Regions from separate parts of the Exiguobacterium sp. EA-TM-5 genome, predicted to be linked through region 1. Evidence: riboswitches for the same ligand, from Rfam matches in the RefSeq annotation. Region 1 holds a riboswitch; the other holds the start of a gene.
What was found. A riboswitch is a leader RNA that binds a small molecule or an ion and turns the genes downstream of it on or off. The one in region 1 is predicted to bind S-adenosylmethionine.
Positions count from the first base shown of each region.

Region 1 (5,674 bases):
CTGTCGTTTTACCGTCTTTGAGTTTGATCAACCCTTCGTTTTGAAGGAACGTCAAGACACGTCCGCGTTCCGCGACGTTTGAGCTCGTTAAGATCGTTGCACCGTTTGGCAACTTATCGAGTGACTTGTATTTCTTCGAGTAGATACCGAGTGGTTCAACGTGGACGCCACCTGCGTTCGCGAACTTATACGATTTGTTTTCTTTCTCTTGTTGCTCGAGGTACGGTACGTGCTGGAAGTAGTTCGCATCGATTTCTTTTTCAGCGAGTGCCTTATTCGGAAGCACGTAATCTTGGAATTTTTGAATCTCAAGTTTGTAGCCTTTTGCTTCGTATTCTTTTTTGACGTGTTCAAGGATTTCAGCATGCGGTACGTTCGATGCACCAATGACGAGTGTCTTGTCATCGCTGCCTGATCCTGATGATTTTTCACCACATGCAGCAAGGCTGATTGCTAAAACGGATACAGCGGCAGTACCTACGAATTTTTTCCAAACTTTCATGAATGATTCCTCCAATATGAATAAAATTTGAATTAACGTTTATCGATTTTTTTAATCAACAAGTCACCAATAATTTGGATGACGAAGACGATCGCTAAGATTAAGAGTGTCGCAATAACGATGACATCGTTTTGGGAGCGCTGGAATCCTTCGATGAAGGCCATGTCCCCCAGTCCACCTCCGCCGACTACTCCGGCCATTGCCGTGTAACCGACAAGTGCAACGAGTGTGACCGTGATTCCCGAAACAATAGCAGGTAACGCTTCCGGGATTAAGACTTTATAGATGATTTGGAACTTCGTCGCCCCCATCGATTCCGCTGCCTCGATGACACCTTTATCGACTTCGCGCAACGCGAGTTCAACCATCCGACCGTAAAATGGTGCGGCACCAAAAATCAATGCCGGTAATGCTGCTGTTGGTCCGAGGAACGAACCGACAATCGCTTTCGTAAATGGAATCAATAAGATCAGTAAGATGATGAACGGTATCGAACGGAAGACGTTGACAATCAAGCTCAAAATCGAATAGAACGCCCGGTTCTTGAATAACAATTCTTCGTTTGTTGCAAATAATAGTAAACCAATGATCAGACCGAGAACGAATGTCGAGAGACCTGCGACTGCCGTCATATAGATCGTGCTACCTGTCGCTTCCCACACCATGTCCCAGTCTAGGTTGTCAAAGAATGAAATCATCGGTGATCCACCTCCACTTCAACATCACTGGCTTGAAGCTTCGTGATGACCGCTTGTGTTGCTTCTGTTTCCCCGATCAACTGAATGAACAGTGTACCGAGTGCCCCTTCCTGTGATTGACCAACGTTTCCGCCGATGATATTGAACAGGACTGGTGAATCTTTCATGACTTCCGCAAGGATCGGGCTTTCCGCTGTCGATCCGACGAACGTCAACTGAACGATTTTACCGGTTGGGTACCGTTCGCGGAGTTTCGCGAACGTCAACTCGTTTTCTGACGGTGACGTCAACTGTTTGACGAATTCTTTCGTCATCGCTTGTTTCGGATGACGGAAGACTTCTGCGACCGGTCCTTGCTCAACGATTTTACCGGCTTCCATGACGGCGACCCGGTGACAGATTTTTTGAATGACGTGCATCTCATGTGTGATCAAGACGATCGTCAGTTTCAGTTTTTCATTGATGTCGACGAGTAACTCAAGAATCGAGTCCGTCGTTTTTGGATCGAGTGCACTCGTTGCCTCATCACATAAGAGAACATCTGGGTTCGATGCCAGTGCTCGAGCGATACCGACACGTTGCTTTTGACCACCAGATAACTGTGACGGGTAAGCCCCTTCTCGTCCATCCAGACCAACAAGTTGGATCAACTCCGCGACTCGTTCTTTGCGGCGTGCTTTCGGGAAGCCACCGAGTTCGAGTGGGAACATGATATTTTCTTCAACAGTCCGTGACCAGAGTAAGTTGAAGTGCTGAAAAACCATCGAGACATTCTTGCGGACGCCTCGTAATTCTTTTGGTTTAAGTGATGTCATTTCAACACCGTCGATTTGGATCGAACCACTCGTTGGTGCCTCGAGCATATTAAGCAAGCGAATCAGAGTCGATTTCCCTGCTCCGGAATAACCGATTATTCCAAAAATTTCACCGCGCTCGATTGTCAGGTCGACATTCGCAACGGCTTCGACCGCTCCGCGCTTTGAGCGATAAATCTTTCCTACGTCTTGTAAACGAATCACAACTGTCCCTCCTAAATAAAAAAAGTGCGCGCGTTTTTGAGCAAACGCGCGCACTTTTCAGTACACAAAACCATTTGCTCTCATCTCCCAGACTTTTGTCTGCTGGAATTAGCACCACTTCGGATTAGATCCGCGGTTGCCGGGTTTCATCGGGCCAGTCCCTCCACCACTCTCGATAAGAGTTTCGGTATTAAGTTTGTAGAATATATTCTGAATATTAGCAGGGGTTATTTTTGTTGTCAAACAGTTTTTTCAGAAACTTTTTCGAGGAACGTGAAAGCACGTGTTAAGTCTTCTTTCAAATCTTCCGCATCCTCAAGTCCAACTGAAATCCGAACGAGACCATCTGTGATCCCGAGTTCTGCCCGACGCTCTGCTGGGATTGACGCGTGCGTCATCCGTGCAGGAACGGAAATCAGACTCTCAACGGCGCCAAGACTCTCAGCGAGTGTGAAGAAGTGTGTTGCCTCGACGAGTTTTTCTGCGTTCGCTGCTGAACCGACATCAAAGCTGATCATCCCACCGAATCCAGTCGCTTGTTTCGCTTGGATGTCATGTCCAGGGTGCGATGCAAGTCCTGGGTAGAAGATGTTCGAGACGATGTCTTGTGCTTGTAAGAACGCAACGAGATCATGGGCTGTTTCTTCGATCGCATCCATCCGAATACCAAGCGTACGAAGACCACGGACGAGCAAGAAACTGTCTTGCGGTCCAAGAACGCCACCTGTCGAGTTTTGGATGAAGTGCAGTTCTTCGCCGAGCGCATCATCTTTGACGACGACAAGACCAGCGACGACGTCCGAGTGTCCGCCGATGTATTTCGTCGCACTGTGCAAGACGATGTCTGCACCAAGTGCGAGTGGTTGTTGATGGTATGGTGTTGCGAACGTATTATCGACGACGAGTTTGAGATCGTGACGTTTCGCGATCGTTGCGATTGCTTCGATGTCTGTCACTTTCAACAACGGATTCGTCGGTGTTTCGACATAGACGATCTTCGTGTTGTCTTGAATCGCTGCTTCCGTTGCTGCAAGATCCGTCGTATCGACGAATGTCACTTGGATGTTGAACTTCGGTAAGACGCGTTGCATCAAGCGGAACGTTCCACCGTAAACGTCATCTGTCATGACGATGTGGTCACCAGACTCAAGCAAATGGAAGACGGCATGGATTGCTGCCATACCAGAACCGAACGCAAAACCACGTGCGCCGCCTTCAAGATCCGCAATCAAACGTTCGATGCTCGTCCGTGTTGGGTTCGCTGTCCGTGAGTATTCGTATCCGTCTTTGAGTTGACCGATTTTATCCTGCTTGTATGTGCTTGTTTGATAGATTGGTGGTGTGACGGCACCTGTTGCCCGGTCGACACCTGTTCCTCCATGAATCAATGCTGTCTTCTTACGCATGAGTTTCGTCCACCTTTTCAAAGATTTGTTGGCTTAAGTAGCGTTCGGCACTGTCTGCGAAGACCGTGACGATCGTACTGCCGGGGTGACGCTTCGCGATATCAAGGACAGCAACGAGCGCTGCACCTGCTGAACTACCGACGAGTAGTCCTTCACGAGCGGCAAGTGTATGGACCGCGTCAAATGCATCGCGGTCAGAAATCGTATGAATCTCGTCAACGAGCTCACGCGGCACGAGACTTGGCCATTTTGCTGTACCGATGCCTTCTGTCTTGTGCGGACCGGCGGGACCACCGTTTAAAACGGAGCCTTCCGGTTCGACGATCGCTGCTTTTGTGCCGAGACGTTGTTTTAAGAAGTCCGCTGTTCCTGCAAACGTACCACCTGAACCACAACCGGCAACAAACCAGTCGATGTGCGGTAAGTCTGCAATCAGCTCAGGACCGAGTGTCCGCTGATACGTGACTGGATTCTCTTCGTTTTCGAATTGTAACGGAACGTAACTGTTCGGAATTTCCTGACCGAGTTCTTTTGCCCGGTCAATTGCCCCTTGCATATCAAGTTCAGTCGGCGTGTTGACGACGGTAGCGCCGAGTGCCCGCATCAACGTCTGCTTTTCCTGACTGAATTTTTCTGGAACGACACAAATGACTTGTAGATCGTATTTCTTAGCGGCGAGCGCCAAGCCGATGCCGGTATTGCCGGCTGTCGGCTCGATGATCGTACCGCCTGGTGTCACATGTCCGTTTTCGATTGCTGCATCAACGAGTTGAATGCCAAGGCGGTCTTTGACGCTGCCCCCAGGGTTCATCCATTCGAGCTTCGCCAAAATGCGCGTACCAGCAGGCAAATCGAATGAAGTGATCTCGTAGAGTGGTGTGTTTCCGACGAGGTCGCGGACGTTGTTCGCGATCATCCGAAGACGATGTCCCATTCATCACGACCGGCAAGCATTTTCTCGGCATAGTGCTTCGCTCCTTTGAGGTCATGTGCGCTTGCAAATCCACATTGGACTTCGTTTTGCGCTGGAATCTCTTCTGCTGCGAGGACGTCATTTAACGTCTTCTCAACGAGTTCGCTCATTTTTTCGACCGAGTCGAAGTTCATCATCGCCATGTAGAAACCTGTTTGGCATCCCATTGGCGAGACATCGATGACATCATCCGAGTAGTTGCGGATGTTTTCAGCAAGTAAGTGCTCGAGTGTGTGCATCGCACGCATCGGCATTTGCTCAACGTTTGGTTGTGTGAAACGGATATCGTATTTGACGACTTGGTCTACTTTACCTTCTTTATATCCTGCGACGCGGATATAAGGTGCTTTGACTTTCGTATGATCCAGGTTAAAGCTTTCGACGTTCATTTTTTGAAGTGCCATGATTTATTCCCCCATTTTCTCGGCTTCTACGAGCCAGACGAAGTGATTGTATTGTGTGAAGTTAACAGTGAATCCCCGTGCTGTAAACAATTCTTCCATGACTGGAATCAACGGGTAAAACTCGCGTTCGAGATCGTCCGCTAACGCGTCAAACCCTTGAGCGCGTGCTTCGCGGATCGTTTGCAGGCGTGCCTCTTCTGAGACGAACATCGTATCCGCGTAGACGATTTTTCCGTCTTTCGATAAATGCGACGCCATCAGATCGATTGCTTCTCCCTTTTCCTCATCCGTTAGATGATGAAACGCATAAGTGGAGACGAAACTGCTTGCTTCCTTCGCTTTGAACGAGAGGAAGTGACCATCCTGTACATCAAGCGATGGAATCTTCTCCGTCAAAATCGCCCGCATCTCCGGGCTTGGTTCGACGGCGAGTACGGCGTCGTGACGTGTCAGAAGACGTTGTGTCAGGTTCCCTGTGCCTGCTCCGAATTCAATGACCGGCGACTGCGCTTTATCCGCTACTGTATCCAAAATCTCATCGTATCGACGAAAGACTTCTTTATACTCCGGATCGTGCCCGGTTACTGTCTCGTCATACGTCGATGCCCATTCTGTGAAAACATCCATAAAACGTACTGTCATGCCTTGTCGTCCTCCATCTCACCAGTTAAT
Region 1 is NZ_CM132670.1:1,186,414-1,192,087, reverse strand. It holds gene ACV3PA_RS06155 (MetQ/NlpA family ABC transporter substrate-binding protein) at 1-502, opposite strand, end outside; gene ACV3PA_RS06150 (methionine ABC transporter permease) at 535-1,200, opposite strand; gene ACV3PA_RS06145 (methionine ABC transporter ATP-binding protein) at 1,197-2,219, opposite strand; SAM riboswitch class I at 2,297-2,401, opposite strand; gene ACV3PA_RS06140 (bifunctional cystathionine gamma-lyase/homocysteine desulfhydrase) at 2,459-3,625, opposite strand; gene ACV3PA_RS06135 (PLP-dependent cysteine synthase family protein) at 3,618-4,541, opposite strand; gene ACV3PA_RS06130 (S-ribosylhomocysteine lyase) at 4,538-5,002, opposite strand; gene ACV3PA_RS06125 (class I SAM-dependent methyltransferase) at 5,006-5,644, opposite strand.

Region 2 (5,674 bases), 470 kb from region 1:
CCGTCTTCGAACAAACGATAATCGATACTACAAACGGCAACTCCGAGTTCAAGTAGGCGATCAACGATTGGGCTAAAGCAGAACATGTCCTCGCGCTCACCACGAACGAATGCGCCACCATGCGCGTAGATTGCGACCGGAAACGGTCCTTCTCCTGGCGGATAATAGAGATCGAGTTGTAAGGTGCGGTCTCCCACTTGTTTGTAGGTGAGCGTCCGCGGTGCGAGTTGTTTTTCTGTGAGTGGCAAGGCGGGTTCAGTCCATCGAAGCAGTGCCCCATAATTGTTCCAAATGCTTGCTCCCGCTGCTGCCGTCGTCAATAATGCAGCTCCCCCCATTAGCCATGCAGTTTCACGTTTCACTTGATCACCTCCAATAAGACGTACCAGTTTCTTCACTTTATTACTCTTTTACCCCGTTTTAAAAGAAGTCGAACGTCTCGGTATTCCTACTTGACGCCTCCCGTACGTTCCGCTATAGTGAAAAAGTCCAAATCGGAACAATTACGTTTTAAAAACGGAGGTAACACATAATGAAAAAAGTCATTCCCGCTCTAACGGTCGCATTTGCGAGTGCAAGTCTCCTCGCAGCTTGCGGCTCAAACAGCGATTCGTCGACTTCAAATAACAAACAGACAGAAGTTTATACATCAACGTTCGCAACCGCTGCTATTGCTCGTGAAATCGGCGGTGATCAAGTCAGCGTCAAGATGATCGTCCCACCTGGAGCAGACCCTCACTCTTATGAACCCACCTCAAAGCAACTCACTGAAATCGCTAAAGGTGACCTATTCCTCTTGACAGGTACGACACTCGAACCGTATTCGAAAAAAATCCAAGAGAGCTTAAAAGGCACGGACGTCCGTTTCATTGAGACGAGTAAAGACGTTACCTTACTAGAATCGGATGCTACGCTTCACGCTCATGAAGAAGAAGGACATGATGATCACGCAACGGATGAACATGCGCATGAAGAAGAAGGACATGATCATGGAAAATATGATCCACACGTCTGGCTCGATCCTATCAACGCGAAAGCAATGGCACGTTCGATTACAATTGCTCTATCAAAAGAAGCACCAAAAGATAAAGCAACATTCGAGAAAAACTTAGAAGCCTTCGACCAACAAGCTGATGAGTTAGACGAACAATTCAAGCAAGCCGTCGCTGACGGATCGAAAAAAGAATTGCTTGTCACGCATGCCGCTTATGGTTATCTTGCAGAACGGTACGGATTTACGCAACTTCCAATCGCCGGAATTTCTCCTTCCGATGAACCCTCACAAAAGCAACTGGCTGCTTTAGTGAAAGAAGCACGCATGCATGATTTGAAATATATCGCATTCGAAGAGACTGTTTCCCCGAAGGTCGCGCGCGTCATCCAAAAAGAAATCGGAGCTGAATCCGTGACGATTCATAACCTAGAGTCGGTCACGAAAACGCAACAAAACAGTTCTTATTTCAAATTGATGGAAGAAAACGTCCAGACATTGAAACAAGCACTTCAGTAAAGTACAGTTGACACGCGTTACTCAATGCGGTACGGTAAGAAACGTGTTTTACAACAATTGAATGACTTCTTTTTATCGCGAGAAACGGAGGGACTGGCCCGATGATGTTTCGGCAGCGGACGATTTGATTCGTACTGTGCCAAATCCAGCAAGCGAAAGCTTGAGAGATAAGAAGAGCGTCTTTATTTTATAAAGACCTCCTTCTTTCTTGCGAAGGGGTCTTTTTTTGTATTTTTGAGAAACGAGGTGTCAACAATGAATGAAACGATTACGCCTAACAAATGGGCACTGCTTCCTCTCGTCGTATTCCTGGTCCTCTTTATCGGTGCCGGAATCTTTTATGACGACTTTTACAAATTCCCGATTCTTATCGCCGCTTTGATCGCTTTAATCTTTGCTGCAATCACAACGAAAGGGAGTATCAACCAGACCGTCGAACGGATTGCGACTGGTGCCGGGAATCCTGATATCATGATCATGGTCTTCATCTTCTTATTAGCCGGTACGTTTTCTGGTACTGCAGAAGCGATCGGTGCAATCGATGCAACCGTTAATGCTGCCTTGACGTTCTTGCCTCCCTCGCTCCTCATGAGTGGTCTGTTCATCATCGCCGCCTTCATTTCGATGGCAATGGGAACATCAACTGGAACGATTGCTGCACTTGCTCCCATCGCCTTCGGTATTCATGAAGCGACAGGTATCAATGTTGCCATCGCAGCGGCAGCTGTCGTTGGTGGATCGATGTTCGGAGATAACTTGTCATTCATTTCCGATACGACGATTGCTGCCGTTCGGACACAAAAAACGAACATGCGCGATAAATTCCGAACGAACTTCATGATCGTTCTCCCGGCTGCCATCTTGACGGTCATCCTACTCGCATTCGTGTCTGGTTCTGGTGACGTCGTCGAAGCAAAAGCATTCGAGTTCTATAAATTGATTCCGTACCTTGCCGTCATCGTACTAGCGATCTTTGGCGTCAACGTCATTCTTGTTCTCATCGGTGGTACGTTACTCACCGGCATCATCGGTATGATCGACGGTAGCTTCGACTTAAGTGGATTCGTCCTCTCGATGTCCGAAGGGATGTTAGGAATGGCTGAGATTTCAATTTTGACACTCCTCATGGGTGGTCTCGTCAGCTTGATTACGTTCAACGGCGGAATTGCTTTCTTAAAAGAGACGCTGACACGCAAGATTTCACAACGTCGTGGTGCTGAATTCAGTATGGCAGCACTCGTTAGCGCAACAAACCTTGCGACGGCAAACAATACGATCTCGATTTTGGTCGCTGGACCACTAGCAGCTGAAATAGCAGATACGTATGAAGTTGATCGTAAGAAATCGGCGAGTATCCTCGATATCTTCTCTTGTGGTATTCAAGGCATCATCCCGTATGGAGCACAGCTTTTGATTGCAGCGGAGTTGACGAAGACAGCTTCTCCTGAACTGATTCCGTATCTGTTCTATCCGTTCCTACTCTTCATTTGTGGATCAATCGCCATCTTCTTCGGATTCCCACGCATGAAAAAGACATCGACGAAGCAAGAAAAAATTTCTTCTTAATCGACAACAGGTCCGATCGTCATGATCGGACCTGTTTTTATTATTTTTTCTGCTTTGCTTGTCTTTCTAAAATCAAATAGGCGATTGCCGGAAGTGGAAATTGAACGAGTCCAGCTCCTCCCCAAACCCATGGATTACGTCCTGACTTTCGAGCACTGAGAAACAGACTAACTGCTTGTGTGACCAACAAGGCACCAATACTGAGCCAAGCTCCCTTTGATAACTTTTTATTCTTTTGAGCCATCTTTTCTCCCCCTCTTTCTGACATACGGTCAGATTTTATGAATTCTCTTCTATTTTACCGCATTCTATTTCTCCATGAGCATGGAAACGGACGTCTTCGTTCGTTCATGCTAAACTAAACGAGCAAATCTAAAACTATGTTTTATGAGGAGGAGTAACACATGCAATACGCAAAACTTTCAAATGGTATTACGATTCCCCAAATCGGATTCGGTGTCTGGCAAGTAGATGAAGAGACAGAAGCACCTGCTGCTGTCGCTGAAGCATTACGCGTCGGCTATCGTCATATCGATACAGCTGCCGTCTACAAAAACGAGCGCGGTGTCGCAAAAGGAATCAAGGAAAGCGGCGTGAAACGTGAGGATCTCTTCTTAACGTCAAAAGTCTGGAACGATGATATTCGTGCCGGTCGGACGAAGGAAGCATTCGCAGAATCGCTCGAACGTCTCGAAACAGATTATCTTGACCTCTACCTGATCCACTGGCCGGTCGAAGGCTATATCGAAGCGTGGAAAGCGATGGTTGAACTATATGAAGAAGGCAAGATCAAAGCGATCGGTGTCTCGAACTTCAAGGAACATCACCTCGATACATTGGCAGAAGAGGGCTTGATGGCACCAATGATCAACCAAGTCGAGTTGCATCCACAATTACCGCAACACGAACTGCACGAATACTTGCAAGATCACAACATCCAAGTCGAAGCATGGAGCCCGCTCATGCAAGGGAAATTCCTCGAAATCAATGATTTCAAGGAAATCGCAGAGAAACACGGCAAGACACCTTCACAAGTCGTCTTACGCTGGCACCTCGACAACGGCATCGTCGCTCTTCCAAAATCCGTCACACCGGAACGCATTGCGGAAAACTTCGACGTCTTTGATTTCCAACTCGATGCAGATGATCTTGAGAAAATTGATCGTCTAGCAACAGACGTCCGCCTCGGACCAGACCCGGACGAAATCGATTTTTAAGTTAAAGGTTACTATAAAAGAGATGAACTTTAGTGTGAGAACATCTTGATTCATATGAAAAGAGACTCGTTTCCAGTCCACGGCTTGGAATCGGGTCTCTCTTTTTATGGATAGAGCTGATCATACGTAATAAATCAAAATTGTGTCTTCTGCTTCTTCCGCCTTTTGAAAATAGGCACGAAGATCAGCAAACTGTTCCCAGACGTCTTCGAATTCGCCCGGTGTTCCGGCTTCATCATGAATCGAAGCGAGTGCCTGTTGATCGAAGTTGCGCATCACTTCAGCAGAAATGATCAGAAGCGGTAAGGGAAGAATCCCGACGATTGCTGCTTTTTCCTCATTGACGATCAACTCTTCGCCAATGATGGCTCGACCCAGATTATAGTGCGTCTCCTGATCGATATAGATATCGATTTGATTCATTAAATGGTAGATGGCGTTCGTTTGTTCAAGTGCAAACAACTGTTCATGATCGGGTTGCGTCTCATGAATGAATAAAATCCAATCCATGATGATGTGGGGATCGTTTCCGAACGACTCCCAGACCGCATCCGTGACGCGAACGAAATGTACGTTTTCCATTCTCCCCCTCCCTTCTGTACTCTGTATTCCCTTTTTAAATTCGTTCTATACAAAAAAAGAGCCAGATTTCTCTGACTCCCTTTCCTTAGATCGCTTTTTCATCTTCTTTTGAATCTTGCCATGCTTCAAGCGTACTTTTTCCTGGTAAGTTCGGAATCGAGTCTGCATAGAAGCGCGGCTCTTTTCCAGCTTTTCGTTGCCCGACATAATCTTCGAGCGCCAGTTTCGCGATTTTTGAAAGACGGAAGATCGCATACAGATTGACGACAGCCATCAGTCCCATGAAGATATCTGCTAAAGCCCAAACAAGGCTCGCCGATTCGACGAGGGATCCGAAAACGATCATTGCAAGCACGATTACTCGATACATCGTGATGATTTTCTTATCTTCACGGATGAAGTTAATGTTCGATTCACCATAGTAATAGTTTCCGACGACGGAACTAAACGCAAAGAGGAAAATCGCGAGTACCATAAAACCTGTCGCAAGCGATCCGACTTGTGACGAAAGCGCTCCCTGTGCTAAATCAATACCAGCTAAAGCATCGCCATTCGCATCTTTCGTCGGAACCCCACTGACGAGAACGATCATCGCTGTTGCCGAACAGACCATCAACGTATCAACGAAAACGGCGAACGATTGGATCAGTCCTTGTTTAACCGGGTGAGAGACCTCTGCCGTTGCTGCGGCATTCGGTGCCGAACCCATACCCGCTTCGTTCGAGAACAACCCACGGCGGATACCGTTCAAGAGCGCTGCCCCTACTGCTCCGCCTGCGAGAGTCTTTAACTCAAATAA
Region 2 is NZ_CM132670.1:713,328-719,001, reverse strand. It holds gene ACV3PA_RS03780 (alpha/beta hydrolase) at 1-362, opposite strand, end outside; gene ACV3PA_RS03775 (metal ABC transporter solute-binding protein, Zn/Mn family) at 533-1,510, shown strand; SAM riboswitch class I at 1,580-1,684, shown strand; gene ACV3PA_RS03770 (Na+/H+ antiporter NhaC family protein) at 1,766-3,076, shown strand; gene ACV3PA_RS03765 (hypothetical protein) at 3,117-3,320, opposite strand; gene ACV3PA_RS03760 (aldo/keto reductase) at 3,481-4,293, shown strand; gene ACV3PA_RS03755 (hypothetical protein) at 4,414-4,875, opposite strand; gene ACV3PA_RS03750 (alanine/glycine:cation symporter family protein) at 4,961-5,674, opposite strand, start outside.
Region 2: another riboswitch for S-adenosylmethionine. It lies ahead of ACV3PA_RS03770 (Na+/H+ antiporter NhaC family protein); the one in region 1 lies ahead of ACV3PA_RS06145 (methionine ABC transporter ATP-binding protein).